DNA from 2 places in the Granulicella sp. WH15 genome. Region 2 is predicted to be linked to the other one. Evidence: riboswitches for the same ligand, from Rfam matches in the RefSeq annotation. Region 2 holds a riboswitch; the other holds the start of a gene.
The links. Region 2 has a riboswitch for cobalamin ahead of metE (5-methyltetrahydropteroyltriglutamate--homocysteine S-methyltransferase). Riboswitches for the same ligand answer to the same signal wherever they lie in the genome.
Positions count from the first base shown of each region.

Region 1: it holds a riboswitch for cobalamin, as region 2 does, so the genes downstream of both, FTO74_RS11660 (TonB-dependent receptor) here and metE (5-methyltetrahydropteroyltriglutamate--homocysteine S-methyltransferase) in region 2, are expected to answer to the same signal.

Region 1 covers NZ_CP042596.1:2,793,510-2,801,172, forward strand. The annotation lists gene FTO74_RS11655 (hypothetical protein) at 1-793, opposite strand, end outside; cobalamin riboswitch at 946-1,180, shown strand; gene FTO74_RS11660 (TonB-dependent receptor) at 1,215-3,695, shown strand; gene FTO74_RS11665 (hypothetical protein) at 3,776-4,759, shown strand; gene FTO74_RS11670 (hypothetical protein) at 4,787-5,035, shown strand; gene FTO74_RS11675 (dienelactone hydrolase family protein) at 5,161-5,847, shown strand; gene rpsO (30S ribosomal protein S15) at 6,023-6,289, shown strand; gene pnp (polyribonucleotide nucleotidyltransferase) at 6,644-7,663, shown strand, end outside.
Region 2 covers NZ_CP042596.1:820,433-828,095, reverse strand. The annotation lists gene metE (5-methyltetrahydropteroyltriglutamate--homocysteine S-methyltransferase) at 35-2,308, opposite strand; cobalamin riboswitch at 2,471-2,676, opposite strand; cobalamin riboswitch at 3,181-3,375, shown strand; gene FTO74_RS03625 (ribonucleoside-diphosphate reductase subunit alpha) at 3,478-5,943, shown strand; gene FTO74_RS03620 (ribonucleotide-diphosphate reductase subunit beta) at 6,044-7,102, shown strand; gene FTO74_RS03615 (M14 family metallopeptidase) at 7,345-7,663, opposite strand, start outside.

The DNA of each region.
Region 1 (7,663 bases), 2.0 Mb from region 2:
TGGTGAGAGGGTGCAGCAAGAGGATGGCCGCGAGGATGGAGAAGAGCGGGATCAATAGGTAGCGCGCGGCGAAGGGGATAGGGTGCATCTCGCGCAGCAGCCAGAGCGTCAGCAGCAGGATGGGCGCGTCGAGACCGAGAGTGAGGAGCGCGTCGGGAACCAGCGCGCTGAGCCGGAGCCCGATGGGGTACCGGGCAACGCCAGCCAAAGTGAAGGCCGCCAGAAGCAGAGTCGACGTGCCACTGACGACAGCGGCGGCAGGAACGATCTTGACCGGAGCCAGCAGGCTATGGAGACGAATGCCAGCCAGCGCCGAGGCCACGGCGGAGACGACAAGCAGCCCGAGGAGCGCCCTCGAGAGGCCGGAGGATGGCAGGCCGAGCGGAAGCAGCACCAAAGTTCCGGCGGCTCCGGCGATGGCCGGGACGAGCAGACGGCGGCCTTCGGTCTCAGGGCCGAACGAGGCAGTCCTATGGGCGACGGCCAGCACGATGACCACGGGCAGCAGCGCGAAGACCACCACCTGCAGGTGGGAGCTGACGTGGCCCTCAGCGAGAACACTCATGATGATCGGCAGCGGGAAGAGCAGCGCCATCGAGAGAACCATCGGCCGGGTGATGGCGGCCTTGAGCTGCGTGATGGCGGGCAGCGAGAAGAGGAAGGTGAGGACTAGAAAGTGCAGCGCCTGCTGCAACGCCGTGGGTAGCGGCGACGGCAGCAGGGTCGTCACCGCACCGCGTGTGGCGGAGAGGATCGAAAGCGCGAAGAGGGAGAGCCAGAGGGTCAGTCGCATGAGTCGCTTTGGTCAGGATGACACATCGAGAGCGGGTTCAGTTCGCCGGACCATTGTGGATCATGGCTTCCCTGCTTCATTATCAAGGATTCTTTGACTTACCCCTCCCATTCGCTTAGAACTAAAGACTCACCGAGTCCTGCGATGATCTGCCCTTCGATCTTCGTCCTTATTCCTTTTTTGTCCCGCAATGGAATGTTCGGGAAGCGCGGTGAGACTCCGCCACTGCCCCGCAACTGTGAAGCGCACGCCCGTCAAGACACGGGTGAGATGCGGCCTGGATCCTCCCACTGGCGCTTTGACGCTGGGAAGAGAGCCGATCCCAACGACGGCCACGCATCGAAGATCGCGCAAGTCAGGAGACCGGTTCCGTATGCGTCACAGCAACCACGTTCCCGGGGGGGAGCGTAGGAGCCATATCATGTCCTCACCTCTTGGCCGCACCGCGGCCCGAAGTCTTGCTTGCCTGTTTGCCTCCACCAGTCTGACCATCGCAGCCCATGCCGTCGTGGTCCGCGGCACCGTTACCGATCCCCAGGGCCGTCCCGTCGCAGGCGCGCGCATCTCGCTCATCCAAGGCAAGCAGAGCGTCGCCGTCACCGCCTCCGGAATCGACGGCAGCTACGAAATCCGCACCGCCGTCCCCGGCCGGTTCGTCCTCCTGACCACCTCGGACACCTTCGCGCCCAACATCGCGCCGGACTTCTACGGCGGCCGCACCGCCGTGGTGACGCGCCGGATCGTACTCGACCCGGCCTCGCTGACCCAGCAGGTCACCGTGACCGCCACCGGCATCCCGACGCCATTGCAGCAGGCAAGCTCCGCCGTGACGCTGATCCCACAGGACGACCTGCTCACCCGCGTGGGCATCATCGATGACCTGCGGCAGTCGCCCGGCGTGGCCGTGGTCCAGACCGGCCAGTACGGCGGCGTCACTTCCCTCTTCGTGCGCGGAGCCAACTCTGACGCCAACAAGATCCTGATCGACGGCATCCCCGCTGAGGACGTCGGCGGCGTCTTCGACTTCGGCACCGTCAGCTCGACCGGCCTGACCACCGGCGGCACCACCACGCCCGCCATCGAGATGTATCGCGGGCCCAACAGCGCACTCTACGGCACCGACTCGCTGGCCTCGGTGGTGAGCCTCTCGACGGCGCGCGGCAGCTCGCTGCGGCCGGTCTTTACCTACTCGGGAGACGCGGGTAACCTGCACACCTATCGCAACGAGGCCGTACTGAGCGGCGCGCACAAGGCGCTGGACTACTTCGGAGCCTTCTCGCGCTTCGACACCTCGAACGCAGTGCCGCTCGACCGCTACCACTCCGGCACCTCGGCCATCAACGTGGGCTACAACCTCTTCACCAACACCCAGGCCCGCTTCACGCTGCGCAACGCGGACTCCGCCACCGGCCTGCCCGGCGCGTATGACTTCCAGGGCCTCTCGCAGAACGGCAAGCAAGCCGACCAGGACCTATACTCCGGGTTCACGCTCGAGAACCGCTTCCACGGCAACTGGCACAACCTCGTCCGCTACGGTATCGCGCGCAAGCGGGAACAGGCCGACTACTACGGCCAGCAAGGCATCCTGACCAGCTTCGTCGGACCTTACGGGCCGGACACCGAGTCTACCGGCAACGTGGTCACAATCCGCGGTGCGAACGGCTACACGGCAACGGGGCAGGCGCAGATCTTCACCAGCAACCGTGACCAGGACTCGAACCGCGACGAGCTGTACTACCAGTCGGACTACACCTTCCCGCACCGGATCACGGCGCTCTTCGGTTTCCGCTATGAGAATGAGCGCGGCAGCTTCAACATCCCCGCGTACTTCGAGTTCGAGCAGATCCAGCGCACAAACTTCGAGTACAACCTGCAGGTGCAGGGCGACATCAAGAACCGGCTCTTCTACTCGGTCGGCGGATCGGTACAGAAGAACCACCTCTTCGGAGTAGCAGGAACACCGCGCATCGGGCTGGCCTACATCCCTGTCAGCGCCGGGCCGGGCAAGTTCAAGGGAACGAAGATTCGGGCGAACATCGCCACCGGCGTGCAGGAGCCGTCGCTGGCGACCGAGTTCTCGAGCCTCTACAAGCTGCTTGTGACCTCGGGCGACGCGGCCGACATTGCGGCTTACCACATCGGCCCGCTGGGTCCGGAGCGATCGCGCACGCTTGACGTCGGCGTGGACCAGAACATCTTCGGACAGAAGCTGATCGCCAAGGTCGGCTACTTCCACAACCAGTTCTCGCACCAGCTCGAGTACGTGAACGGGCCGGAGATCCAGAAGTACTTCGGGATCACTCCGAGCAACGACCCCGACTTCTTCTATGGAGCCGAGCTGAACTCGCTGGCTTTCCGGGCGCAGGGCGTGGAGCTGGAGTTGCAGTACCAGCCCAAGTCGCACCTCTTCGTACACGGCGGCTACACCTATCTGGACGCAGTCGTCAGCCGCTCGTTCTCGGGCGATGCCGCCGACGCGCAAGAGGGCATTCCGACCGAGAACCCGAACCTACCCGGCATCGCCATCGGCGCGTCTTCGCCGCTGGTCGGAGCACGGCCCTTCCGTCGGCCTCCGCATAGCGGCTTCTTCGCCGTCGATTACACCGGCTCGAAGTTCACCACATCACTGCGGGGCGCTCTGGCCAGCCGGTCGGACGATTCGACCTTCCTGGGCGGCGAGGACACGACCGTCTCCGGCAACACGCTGCTGCTGCCCAACCGCGATCTGAACTTCGGCTACTTCAAGCTGGACCTCGGATTCACCTACGCGGCCACGAAGCACGTCTCGATCTACACCCAGATGGACAACCTGCTCAACAACCAGCACATCGGCCCCATAGGGTATCCTGGGTTGCCGTTTACCTTCCGCAGCGGCCTGAAGATAAGGATCGGTGGCGAGTAGAATTGTCACTTCTTTGTCAGGCGGCAGTAGGATGAAGTCCTTCCGGCGAGTTGCGACGTCTAATTTCACAGGTGAACAAGATGATGACAAACCGGAAGACCCTCACTGCCGCCGCCCTGATGGCCGTGGCCTTTGCCTCTAACTTCGGAACTACCCTCAAGGCGCAGGAAGGCCCCACGACGACCCAGGTACTGGTCACCGTCGATACCAAGGCTCCGGTCGTAACCACGGCCGCGAACCTGAAGCTGGAGCTGAACGGCCGGGTCATTCCGGTGTCGAGCTTTACTCAGGTAGACCCGTCCGAGACCCAGATCGCCATCCTGATCGACGACGGCCTGCGCTTCTCGATCGGCAGCGACCTCGACCGCGTGCGCGAGTTCATCATGGCCCTGCCCGCGACCACCCAGGTCTTCGTGGGCTACATGCAGAACGGCCGGGTGCTCGCCAAGCAGGGCTTCACCACCGATCACGCAGCCGTCGCGGGCAGCATCCGGCTGCCTCTGGGCCGGGCCGGTATCTCGTCGAGCCCCTACTTCTGCCTCTCGGACTTCGTGAAGGGCTGGGGCACGGCCATGGAATCCGCTGCCCCAACTCAGAAGCGCGCGCGCTTCGTGCTGATGCTCACCAACGGCGTGGACCCTTATAACGGTAGTACCAGCATCATGAACCAGGACAGCCCCTACGTGAAGACGGCGATCGACGACGCCCAGCGCGCCGGAGTGGCCGTCTCCTCCATCTACTACGGCGACGCGGGTTTGGGGATGCGCGGCGGGCGGGCGAACTTCAGCGGCCAGAGCTATCTCTCGCAGGTCGCGCAGGCCACCGGCGGCTACTCGTACTACCAGGGCACGGGCAATCCGGTCTCGCTCGACCCATTCCTGAAGCAGTTCCAGCACGACATCTCGGAGACCTACGTCGTGACCTTCGTGGCCGACGCGGGCGCGAACGGCAAGCCGCAACTGTCGCGTCTGAAGATCTCGGCGACGCCAAAGCTGAAGCTGCGCTACCCCGATTCGGTGCGTGCGGGCAACCTCGAGGCCGTTCCGCCGCCCGTCTCGCAGTAAGCGGCAGCCGACTTTATACTGGGAGTCATGCTCCTCAAACTCATCCGGTCGCTACGGTTTCTCTGGAATGCCACGCGGGGAAACCGTATGCGCCCCTGGCGCAGCGAGTACCTGCGCTGGCGCATGGAGACCTACACCGGCAAGCCCGCGGCGACGCTTCGGCTGCGCGACTTCCTCTCCCTGATGTTCGGAGAGAGCCGCCAGTTCCTGCGGTTCCTGATGTGGACCGCCGACATGCAGGCCATCGCGCACAGCAGCGACGGAGCCAGAAAGTAGCTCCGCCTTGCAACGCAGATTTCAAGCACCGTGTAACGTCGCGGTGCATCTGATTCCCTTATGATCGTCGCGGGAGAGCCTGGCTGGACCGCGACCCCAAACCAACAGAGAAAGCAGACGCAAACATGGGCGAATTCAAGCAGCTGACAGCAAGCGACGGCCACACCCTCTCCGCCTACCAGGCCTCCCCCGCAGGCGAGCCGATCGGCGCGGTCGTACTGATCCAGGAGATCTTCGGACTCAACAAGGACATCCGCGGCCTGGCCGACGACTTCGCCAAGGAGGGCTACCTGGTACTGGCCCCGGCGACGATGGACCGCATCGAGCGCGGCGTTGAGCTGGGCTACGAGGGCGACGACCTGAAGCGGGCCTTCGAGTTCTACGGCAAGCTCTCGGTCGATACGGCGATCCTGGACGTCGCGGCGGCCTATAAGGAGCTGGAGAAGGCGGGTAAGGGCATCGCCATCGTGGGCTACTGCTACGGCGGCCTGATGAGCTGGCTGAGCGCCACCCGCGGCGAGAACGTGGAGATGCAGCCGAGCTGCTGCGTCGGCTACTACGCCGGCGGCATCGGCAACGTGGCCACCGAAGAGCCTTCCTGCCCGGTAATGTTGCACTTCGGCGAAGCCGACGACCACATCGGCTCGGACCAGATCAACGCCGTGCGCAACGCGCATCCCGAGGTCGAGATCTTCCTCTACGAGGGTGCGGGACACGCCTTCAGCAACCCCGGTCGTAAGAGCTTTGTACCGGCAGCGGCGAAGCTGGCGGGCGAGCGCACGCTGGAGTTTTTGAAGAATAACGTCGCTTAAGAGGCCAAAATGGCCTGAGATCCACCCGACCTGTCCCAAAACAGGCGGCGAGTAGCATCGTTTTCCCGGTTTCTTTGCCCTATGTTCGCGGCATCCGGGGAAACGATGCTATTCTTACATGGACACTTTAGAGTGGGAATAGAAGATCAGAGAAGATCAGGAGTAGAAACAGACTGTGCTGGCATCCGCAAAAAAGACTGACATCATTGAGAAGTTCCGCACGCATGACTCGGATACGGGTAGCCCCGAGGTCCAGATCGCGATTTTGACCGAACGTATCACCGAGCTCACCGAGCACTTCAAGACGCACAAGAAGGATCACGGCTCGCGCCGCGGCCTGCTGATGCTGGTCAGCAAGCGCCGCCGCCTGCTCGACTACCTGAAGAAGTGCGACGCAGACCGCTACCGTGAAGTCATCGGCAAGCTCGGTATCCGCAAGTAAACGAAGCAGTTCTGGGAATCCGTCTCCATGGAATCGCGTACTTCCCTACCCGCCGCCTCAGCAGGCTTCGCGCATCGGCTCACACGACCGTGCCGCAGGAGCCGCTGACGATGCTGCTGGGAAAGTACGCGTCCTCCCCTCGACTCCTCCCGGAAGAGCCTTCCGATTGCACCCAGCTTTCCAATTCAGTATTCGATCTGGTTTCCGCATCACGGCGCAGTTCGCCGGTCGCACTCTGCGCGCCGACTGAGCTGCGCTTTCCCGCGTCTTGATGCCGCAGCTTCGGCGGACGCGCCTAAGTTCCTAATACAGTAATACTTATCGCTTGCACCTGAGAGAAGAGGGCGCACCAATATGAAACACGACGTAATCGTAGAGCTTGCCGGCGGCAAGCAGATCAAGTTCGAGACCGGCCGCATCGCCAAGCAGGCATCCGGCGCGGCATTCACCACCAGCGGCGACAACGCGGTCCTCTGCACCGCTGTCGCATCGCCCGACCCCAAGGAAGGCATCGACTTCTTCCCCCTCACCGTCGAGTACCGTGAGTTCACCTACGCGGGCGGACGCATCCCCGGCGGCTTCATCAAGCGCGAAGGCCGTCCCTCCGAGAAGGAGATCCTGACCAGCCGCCAGATCGACCGGCCTATCCGTCCTCTCTTCCCCGAGGCCTTCCGTAACGAGACCCAGGTTGTGGCCTTCGTCTACTCGGCCGACCGCGAAAACGATCCCGACGTCCTCGGCATCAACGGCGCGAGCTGCGCGCTTGCCCTCTCCGACATCCCCTTCCACGGCCCCGTGGGCGCGGTCCGCATCGGCCTGATCGACGGCCAGTTCCTGGTGAACCCCACCTACGCCGAGCGTGAGAAGAGCCAGCTCAACATTATGGTCGTCGGCACCAAGGACGGCATCGTGATGGTCGAGTCCGGCTCGAAGGAAGTCTCCGAAGAGAACGTGGTCGGAGCCATCGAGTTCGCGCACGAGGAGATCAAGAAGATCTGCGCAGCCATCGAGCAGTTGGTTGCTCTGGCCGGAAAGACCAAGCGCACCGTCTCCCCCGTCGAGATCGACGAGACCTACCTGAACGCACTCACGGCCCAGGTGGGCGAGCGCCTGAAGGATGCTCTCGACACCAAGAAGCACCCCAAGTTTGATAGCTACGCTCTGGTCAAGGAGATCAAGGACGAGCTGAAGAAGGAGCTGCCTGAGGGCGACGCTGGCGCAGGCAAGAAGCTCAGCAAGTACTACGAGCTGCTGCGCGAGAAGATCTTCCGCGACCAGGTTCTCAACGACCGCATCCGTCCCGACCACCGCGCCTTCGACGAGATCCGCGCGGTCTCCATCGAGGTCGGCGTCCTGCCCCGTGTGCATGGCTCT
Region 2 (7,663 bases):
GGCTGGCTGTTGCGCCAGCCACGGAGTGTTATAGCTACAGGTTGAGTGCAGCGCGGGTCGCTCGTGCGGCTTCGCATAGGTTGGTCAACGCGCGCTCGACCTCCGGCCAGCCTCGAGTCTTCAGGCCGCAGTCGGGGTTGACCCAGACCTGGTCGATCCGTAGTACCTCGAGCGCGAGCTTCAGGAGCTGCTGCATCTCCTCCGCGCTAGGCACGCGCGGCGAGTGGATGTCGTAGACGCCGGGGCCGATTTCGTTGGGGTAGCCCTCGCGTCCAAATGCCTCCAGCATCTCCATGCGCGAGCGCGCGGACTCCATCGAGATGACGTCCGCATCGAGCGCGGCGATGGCGGGGAGCACGTCCTCGAACTCGCAGTAGCACATGTGGGTATGGATCTGCGTGGCATCTGTAACACCCGAGGTTGCAAGTCGGAAGGCCTCGGTTGCCCAGGTCAGGTAAGCTTCCCAATCGGCGTTGCGCAGCGGCAGGCCCTCTCGCAGTGCAGGCTCGTCCACCTGGATGATGCGGATGCCCGCCTGCTCGAGATCGCAGACCTCATCGCGCAGGGCACGTGCGATCTGGAACGCAGTGTCGCGCTCGGGAATGTCGTTGCGGACGAAGGACCACTGGAGGATCGTGATCGGGCCGGTGAGCATCCCCTTCATGTGCCGCGTGGTCAGGGACTGCGCGTAGCTCGACCAGCCGACCGTGATAGCCTCGGGGCGCGAGACGTCGCCGTAGATGACCGGCGGCTTGACGCAGCGCGAGCCGTAGCTCTGGACCCAGCCGTTCTGCGTGAAGGCGAAGCCCTTCAGGTGCTCGCCGAAGTACTCGACCATGTCGTTGCGCTCGAACTCGCCGTGGACCAGCACGTCGAGGCCGAGCCGCTCCTGACGGCGAATGCAGTCCTCGGTCTGCTCGCGCAGGAACTGCTCGTAGGCGGCATCGTCCAGGTGGCCCTTGCGGTGCGCGGCGCGCTTCTGTCGTACCTCCGCGGTCTGGGGGAAGGAGCCAATGGTGGTGGTGGGGAGCAGGGGTAGCTTGAGTTCATTGCGCTGCACCTTGGCGCGCTCCGGGTAGGAAGAGAGCCGCTGGAAGTGCTGCTCCTCCAATGAAGCGACCGATGCACGCACGGTGGGGTCGAAGCTGCTCTCGGCGCTGGCCCGGTCGGCGATGCGGCGGGCGCTCTGCGCGAAAGCTTCAGGCGCTGCCTGCGTCCCTGCGGAGAGTGCTGCGAGTTCTTCGAGCTTCTGCTGAGAGAACGCGAGCCACGACTGGATTCGTGGATCGAGTTTGGTCTCGTCGGCGGTGTCGTACGGCGAGTGCAGCAGCGAGCAAGAGGTAGCCAGTTGAAGACGGCCGGATTCCAACCGACCGGTCAGTCTATAGATCAGCTTGTCAAGCGCCTCGAGATTCGAGAGCCAGATATTGCGGCCGTCCACGCAGCCGAGCGAGAGTATCTGACCCGGCTGGAGCGAGGCGGCGACCGCCTCTACCTGGCCCGGTGCTCGTACCGCGTCGATGTGCAGACCGGCGGCGCCGAGAGAGGTCGCCAGGGCAAGGTTCTCGTCAAGTGCTCCGAAGTAAGTGGTCAGCATCAGCTTGATTGGAGACTTGGTCAGCTCTGCGTAGGCTGTGCGATAGGCCTCAACGTAAGCCTCGGGCAGGTCAGTGACCAGCGATGGCTCGTCGATCTGGACCCACTCGGCTCCGGCGTTGGCAAGTTCGGCAAGGATCGCGCTGTAGGCCGCTACCAGCTTGGGCAATAGCGCCAGAGAATCGGAACCATCTATGGACTTGCCCAGTTTCAACAGAGTCACGGGGCCGATGAGCACGGGGCGCGTGACGATGCCCAGAGCCTTGGCCTGCTGGAACTCAGCGAGCAGTTTGCGCGTGTCGACCGCGAAGGTCAGGTCGGCAGACCACTCCGGGACCAGGTAGTGGTAGTTGGTGTCGAACCACTTGGTCATCTCCATCGCGGTCTGCTCGCTGCTGTTGCGGGCCATGGCGAAGTAGCGTTGCAACGTCACTTCTCCGCTGCCGAAGCGGGTTGGGGTGGCTCCTACCAACACCAGTGCGTCGAGCACCTGGTCGTAGAGCGAGAAGTCGTTGGAGGGGATGAAGGTGATGCCCGCCGCCCGCTGTTGCAGCCAGTGGCGCTCGCGCAGGCTGTGCGCGACGGCCAGCAGGTCGGCCTCGGAGGTGGTGCCCTTCCAGAAGCTCTCGAGGGCAAACTTCAGCTCACGCTGGCGTCCGATGCGCGGGAAGCCAAGGACGGCAGTTGGTATCGAAGGTGTGTTGGTGCTCATGGTGCGGTTCCTCTCTCGTGCGTATCGAAGGAACCACCACTGCGCAGGTGTACGAGGACGCTCGCGCGTGGGGCGCACGTCGTCAGCGGACAGATGAAAGCCAGACCCAATCCACGAGGCCGGTGCTCTCCAGCGCAGCCATGGTGGGAGCGCGGGCGCTCCTCCACGGTGGTGGCGGCAGGCTGGTGTTCGGACTTAGGGCCGCCTACTTGGCATCGCTTCCCACCTCCGAGGTGGAGGCAGTGCGTGGTCCGCGGAGGACCGTATGCTGTTCGTTCCCATTACCGCTGCGGGACAGTGCCGGAGTTCCACCGGCTTCCCATGGGCAGGACGCTCCCGCGCCCTGCACCTGCACATATCTATCCTACCTTCGTACAGCCCTGGGATGGGATGGAGGGATCTTGTTCCCGACCAGCGTGAGGGCCACGCGAAGCAGTAAAACCGCCATCCGCGTAGGAGGCCCGTCCGCAGGACAAGGTTGTGGCAGGGATAGGTCGGGCCTTCAGCGCTTTTGGGAGGCACCCCGAGGGCTTAGGTCAAGGTGAAGAAAGCATACCTCGGGGGCTAAAGCCCGCTTCTGTGGCTGGTTTTGATGTCCGGATTAAAGCCCGGACCTACCCCAGAAGCAACAACAACACAAGCAATGGCAAAGACGAAAGCAGATTCCTCCGCTTCGCTCCTGAATGACAACAAAAAAACAAGCAACTGCAACGACGGAAACAAGCAACAGCGATCATGGGAGGACAAGTGGTGGTCAAAAAGCTGTGTCTGCGGAGTCATTATCGACTTAGGTAACCCTGTAACCACGCGACGTTGGTTACTTTTCCACATCACATCTAGATATAGCGCTTGCCGTGGCGCACAGCGCAAGATAGGGTAGGTTTATTCGTGGTTCTCCAAACCAGACGGCTTGGGGTGAAAAGGGAATCCGGTGAGAGTCCGGAGCTGTCCCGCAGCGGTAAGCAGGTACGAAAGCCTGGGTGGCACTGGAGCGACGCTCTGGGAAGTCAGGCCGGTAGGGTTGATCCTGCGAAGTCCGAAGACCTGCCACGGATACATTTGCTCGCGCCTCCGAGGAGAGGCGAGGCGGCAGTGGCCCGTTTGTTCCTCGCTCCCCGGAGGTGGTCCGTTGTCTCTTCGCAAGCTTCCCGAGGCCAAGGAGATTATCCATGGCCACTTTCGCAAACTCGACCTCCGATTCGACCCACATCCAGACCAGCCTCTCCGATCTCGCGCCCGGATTCCCCGCCCGCGAGGAGACGCCCATCATGCACGTTCGCAAGCGCAACGGCGCGCTCGAACCAGTGGACGTCAACAAGATCGTCCGCGCTGTACAACGCTCGTCCTACGGGCTGACTCATGTCGATGCGATCCGCGTTGCATCGAAGACCATCGGCGGCCTGTATGACGGGGCCACCACGCGCGAACTCGACACCATCTCCATTGATACGGCCGCCTCTCTGATCGCCGAGGAGCCGCAGTACTCGCGGCTGGCGGCGCGGCTGCTGCTCGCCACCATCGTCAAAGAGGTCTCGGCGCTGAACCTGCACTCGTTCTCGCAGGCCATCGCATATGGGCACCAGGAGGGTGTGGTCTCAAAGGCCACCGCCGAGTTCGTCCAGACCCACGCGCGCAAGCTGAACCACGCCGTCGATGAGACCTTTTCCGACCGCTTCGAGTACTTTGGGCTGCGCACGGTATATGACCGCTATCTACTGCGTGATCCGATCTCACGTAGCGTGATCGAGACGCCGCAGCACTTCTTTCTGCGCGTGGCGTGCGGGCTGGCGGGCACGGCGCATGAGGCCATCGAGTTCTATCGGCTGATCGCGTCGCTCGACTACATGCCCTCGTCGCCGACGCTCTTCAACTCCGGCACCAAGCACGCGCAGATGTCCTCGTGCTATCTGCACGACTCGCCGACGGACTCGCTCGAGAGCATCTACGACACGTATAAGAACGTCGCCATGCTTTCGAAGTTCTCGGGCGGCATCGGGCTGGCCTTTCATCGCGTGCGCTCGGAGGGATCGCTGATCCGCGCTACCAATGGGCTTTCGAACGGCATTGTGCCGTGGCTGCGGACGCTGGATAGCTCCGTTGCTGCCGTCAATCAGGGCGGTAAGCGCAAGGGTGCTTGCTGCGTTTATCTGGAGCCGTGGCATGCGGATATCGAGTCGTTCCTCGAGCTGCGTGAGAACACCGGAGACCTCTCGCGGCGTACGTATAACCTGAACCTCGCTAACTGGATTCCCGACCTCTTTATGCAGCGTGCTGAGGCTGACGGCATGTGGTCGCTCTTCGATCCGAAGGACGTGCCGCAGTTGCCCGATCTCTATGGCGAGGAGTTTACCCTGGCCTACGAGAAGGCCGAGGCGGATAAGCTTTACCATCGCCAGATCAAGGCGCGTGAGCTGTATGCGCGCATGATGCGCTCGCTGGCCGAGACCGGCAACGGCTGGATGACCTTCAAGGACGCTACCAACCTGAAGTGCAACCAGACCGGCAAGCCGGGCAATGTGGTGCACCTGTCGAACCTCTGCACTGAGATCACCGAGGTGACCTCGAACGACCAGACTGCCGTGTGCAACCTGGGGTCGATCAACTTGGCGCGGCACGTCATTGCGGATGAGAACGGCAACGCCAGCTTCGACTTCGAGAAGCTCGGCGCGACCGTGCGCACGGCGGTTCCGATGCTCGATCGCGTGATCGACATCAACTACTACCCCATCGCGCAGGCTGCTGGATCGAACGTGCAGTGGCGGCCCATCGGGCTTGGCATCATGGGCTTGCAGGATGTGTTCTTCCAGCTTCATCTTCCCTTTGACTCCGCCGAGGCGCAGGCGCTCTCGACGAAGATTCAGGAGGAGATTTACTTCCACGCGCTTACGGCTTCGGCTGCGCTGGCTGAGAAGGATGGGCCTCACCCGACCTTCAAGGACACGCGGATGGCGGAGGGTAAGTTCCAGTTCGATCTGTGGAATGTGACGCCCTCGGACACTGCGCGTTGGGAGGAGCTGCGGGCTCGCATCGCCAAGACCGGTGTGCGTAACTCGCTGGTGATTGCGATTGCGCCCACCGCGACCATCGCCTCTATCGTCGGCTGCTACGAGTGCATCGAGCCGCAGATCTCCAACCTCTTCAAGCGTGAGACGCTCTCGGGCGAGTTCCTGCAGGTGAATCGCTACCTCGTCGATGAGCTGCAACTGCGCGGGCTTTGGACCGAGGAGATGCGGATGCGGCTCAAGATGGCCGAGGGCTCGATCCAGAACATCGCCGAGCTGCCCGACGATCTGAAGCTGCTCTACCGCACTGTGTGGGAGATTCCCATGCGCGCGCTCATCGACATGGCCGCAGCGCGTAATGCGTACATCGACCAGTCGCAGTCGCTGAACCTCTTTGCCGAGTCACCCAACATCGGCAGGCTCTCTTCCATGTACATGTACGCGTGGAAGCAGGGCCTGAAGACCACCTACTACCTGCGCTCGCGGCCCGCGACGAAGATCGCCAAGACCACCGTGCAGAACACCTCGTCGCACGCGGGCGCGGCGGCTTCGAATGCCCTGCCTGCCGCTTCCGTTCAAGAGGCCATTGCTTGCTCGCTCGAGAATCCTGAGTCGTGCGAGGCTTGCCAGTAACGTATCGCTTTGAAATGCCAGGGAAGCGTCCTGTATCAGTGAAGGGCGCTTTTCTTGGCGCGTCTAACGCCACCTGAAGTCACCCCGAAAGGACCACTCCATGTCCGAAGCTACTGCCCCCGTCGCCCATAGCTCGCATAACTCCGTCGCCGCGCCCGACCACATCCTCGACCCCGGCCTCTGCCTCACGCTGCGGCCCATGCGATTCCCCGTCTTCTACGACATGTTCCGCGACGGCATCAAGAACACATGGACCGTAGAAGAGGTGGACTTCCAGACCGACCTTACCGATCTGAAGCAGCGCATTACGCCCGCCGAGGTGCATGTTATTCAGCGGCTGGTGGCCTTCTTCGCTACGGGAGATTCGATCGTCTCGAACAACCTGGTGCTCAACCTGTACAAGCACATCAACTCGCCCGAGGCGCGGCTGTATCTCTCGCGGCAGCTCTTTGAAGAGGCCGTGCATGTGCAGTTCTACCTGACGCTGCTCGACAACTACGTGCCCGACCCCGATGAGCGCGCCGCCGCGTTTGCCGCGGTCGAGAACATCCCCTCTATCTCCAAGAAGGCCGACTTCTGCATGAAGTGGATGGACTCTATCCAGCAGCTTGAGGCGCTCGAAACCCGCGAGCATCGCCGCCAGTTCCTGCTCAACCTGATCTGCTTTGCTGCCTGCATCGAGGGCCTCTTCTTCTTTGCCGCGTTCGCTTATGTTTACTTCTTCCGCTCGAAGGGTCTGTTGCATGGGCTGGCTGCGGGCACCAACTGGGTCTTCCGCGATGAGAGCTGCCACCTGGAGTTTGCGTTCGAGGTTGTCAACGTGGTTCGTGCGCAGGAGCCAGATCTTTGGGATGCTGAGCTGGAGAAGGACATCGTCACCATGCTGCATGAGGCTGTCGATGCCGAGGCTCAGTTTGCTGAAGACCTGCTCGCCGGTGGTGTGGCCGGGCTTTCGCTGCGCGATATGAGGCAGTACCTGGGCTATGTGGCTGACTCGCGGTTGCAGCGGCTTGGGATTGCTCCGGTGTTCAATGCGAAGAATCCCTTCTCCTTCATGGAGCTTCAGGATGTGCAGGAGCTTACCAACTTCTTCGAGCGCCGCGTGTCTGCGTATCAGAGCGCTGTGCAGGGTGAGGTTGGGTTTGGTGAGGACTTTTAGAGTTTTGGGTTCGGGGAAAAAGTATACCTCGGGGGCTAAAGCCCGCATCTGTCAAGGGTTTTAATCTCGGGGCTAAAGCCCCGACCTACCCCAGAGGCAATAACAAAAGCAACGGCAAGAGCAGAAGCAGATTCCTCCGCTTCGCTCCTGAATGACAACCAAGAAAATAAGCAACAACGTTCTCTCAAAATAAGAAGGGCCGGGATTTTCCCCGGCCCTTCTTGCGTTGCTATGTCGCTCTTCTACTTCAGCGTAACCTCCGTGCCCGCGCCATCCAGCACCCCGTTGAAGAGGAACTTGAAGGTCGAGTGCGGCTGGCCACGGAAGGTAACCTCAGGCCCGTAGAGCACCACCTTGCCCTTCCCTACCGGAGCCTCGGCAATGGCCGTGCTGTGGTTGATGTACTTCGATCCCCAGGCCCAGCCGCTGGCCAGCAGGTTCTCGTCGTCATACCACGCCACCGTCCGCAGCCCCTTGATCTGGGCATCGGGCGAGAGCTGGAACGACGGGCTGTGATCGAAGTCGAAGACGACCTTGGCCGGAACGCCGTAAGCAAGCGGA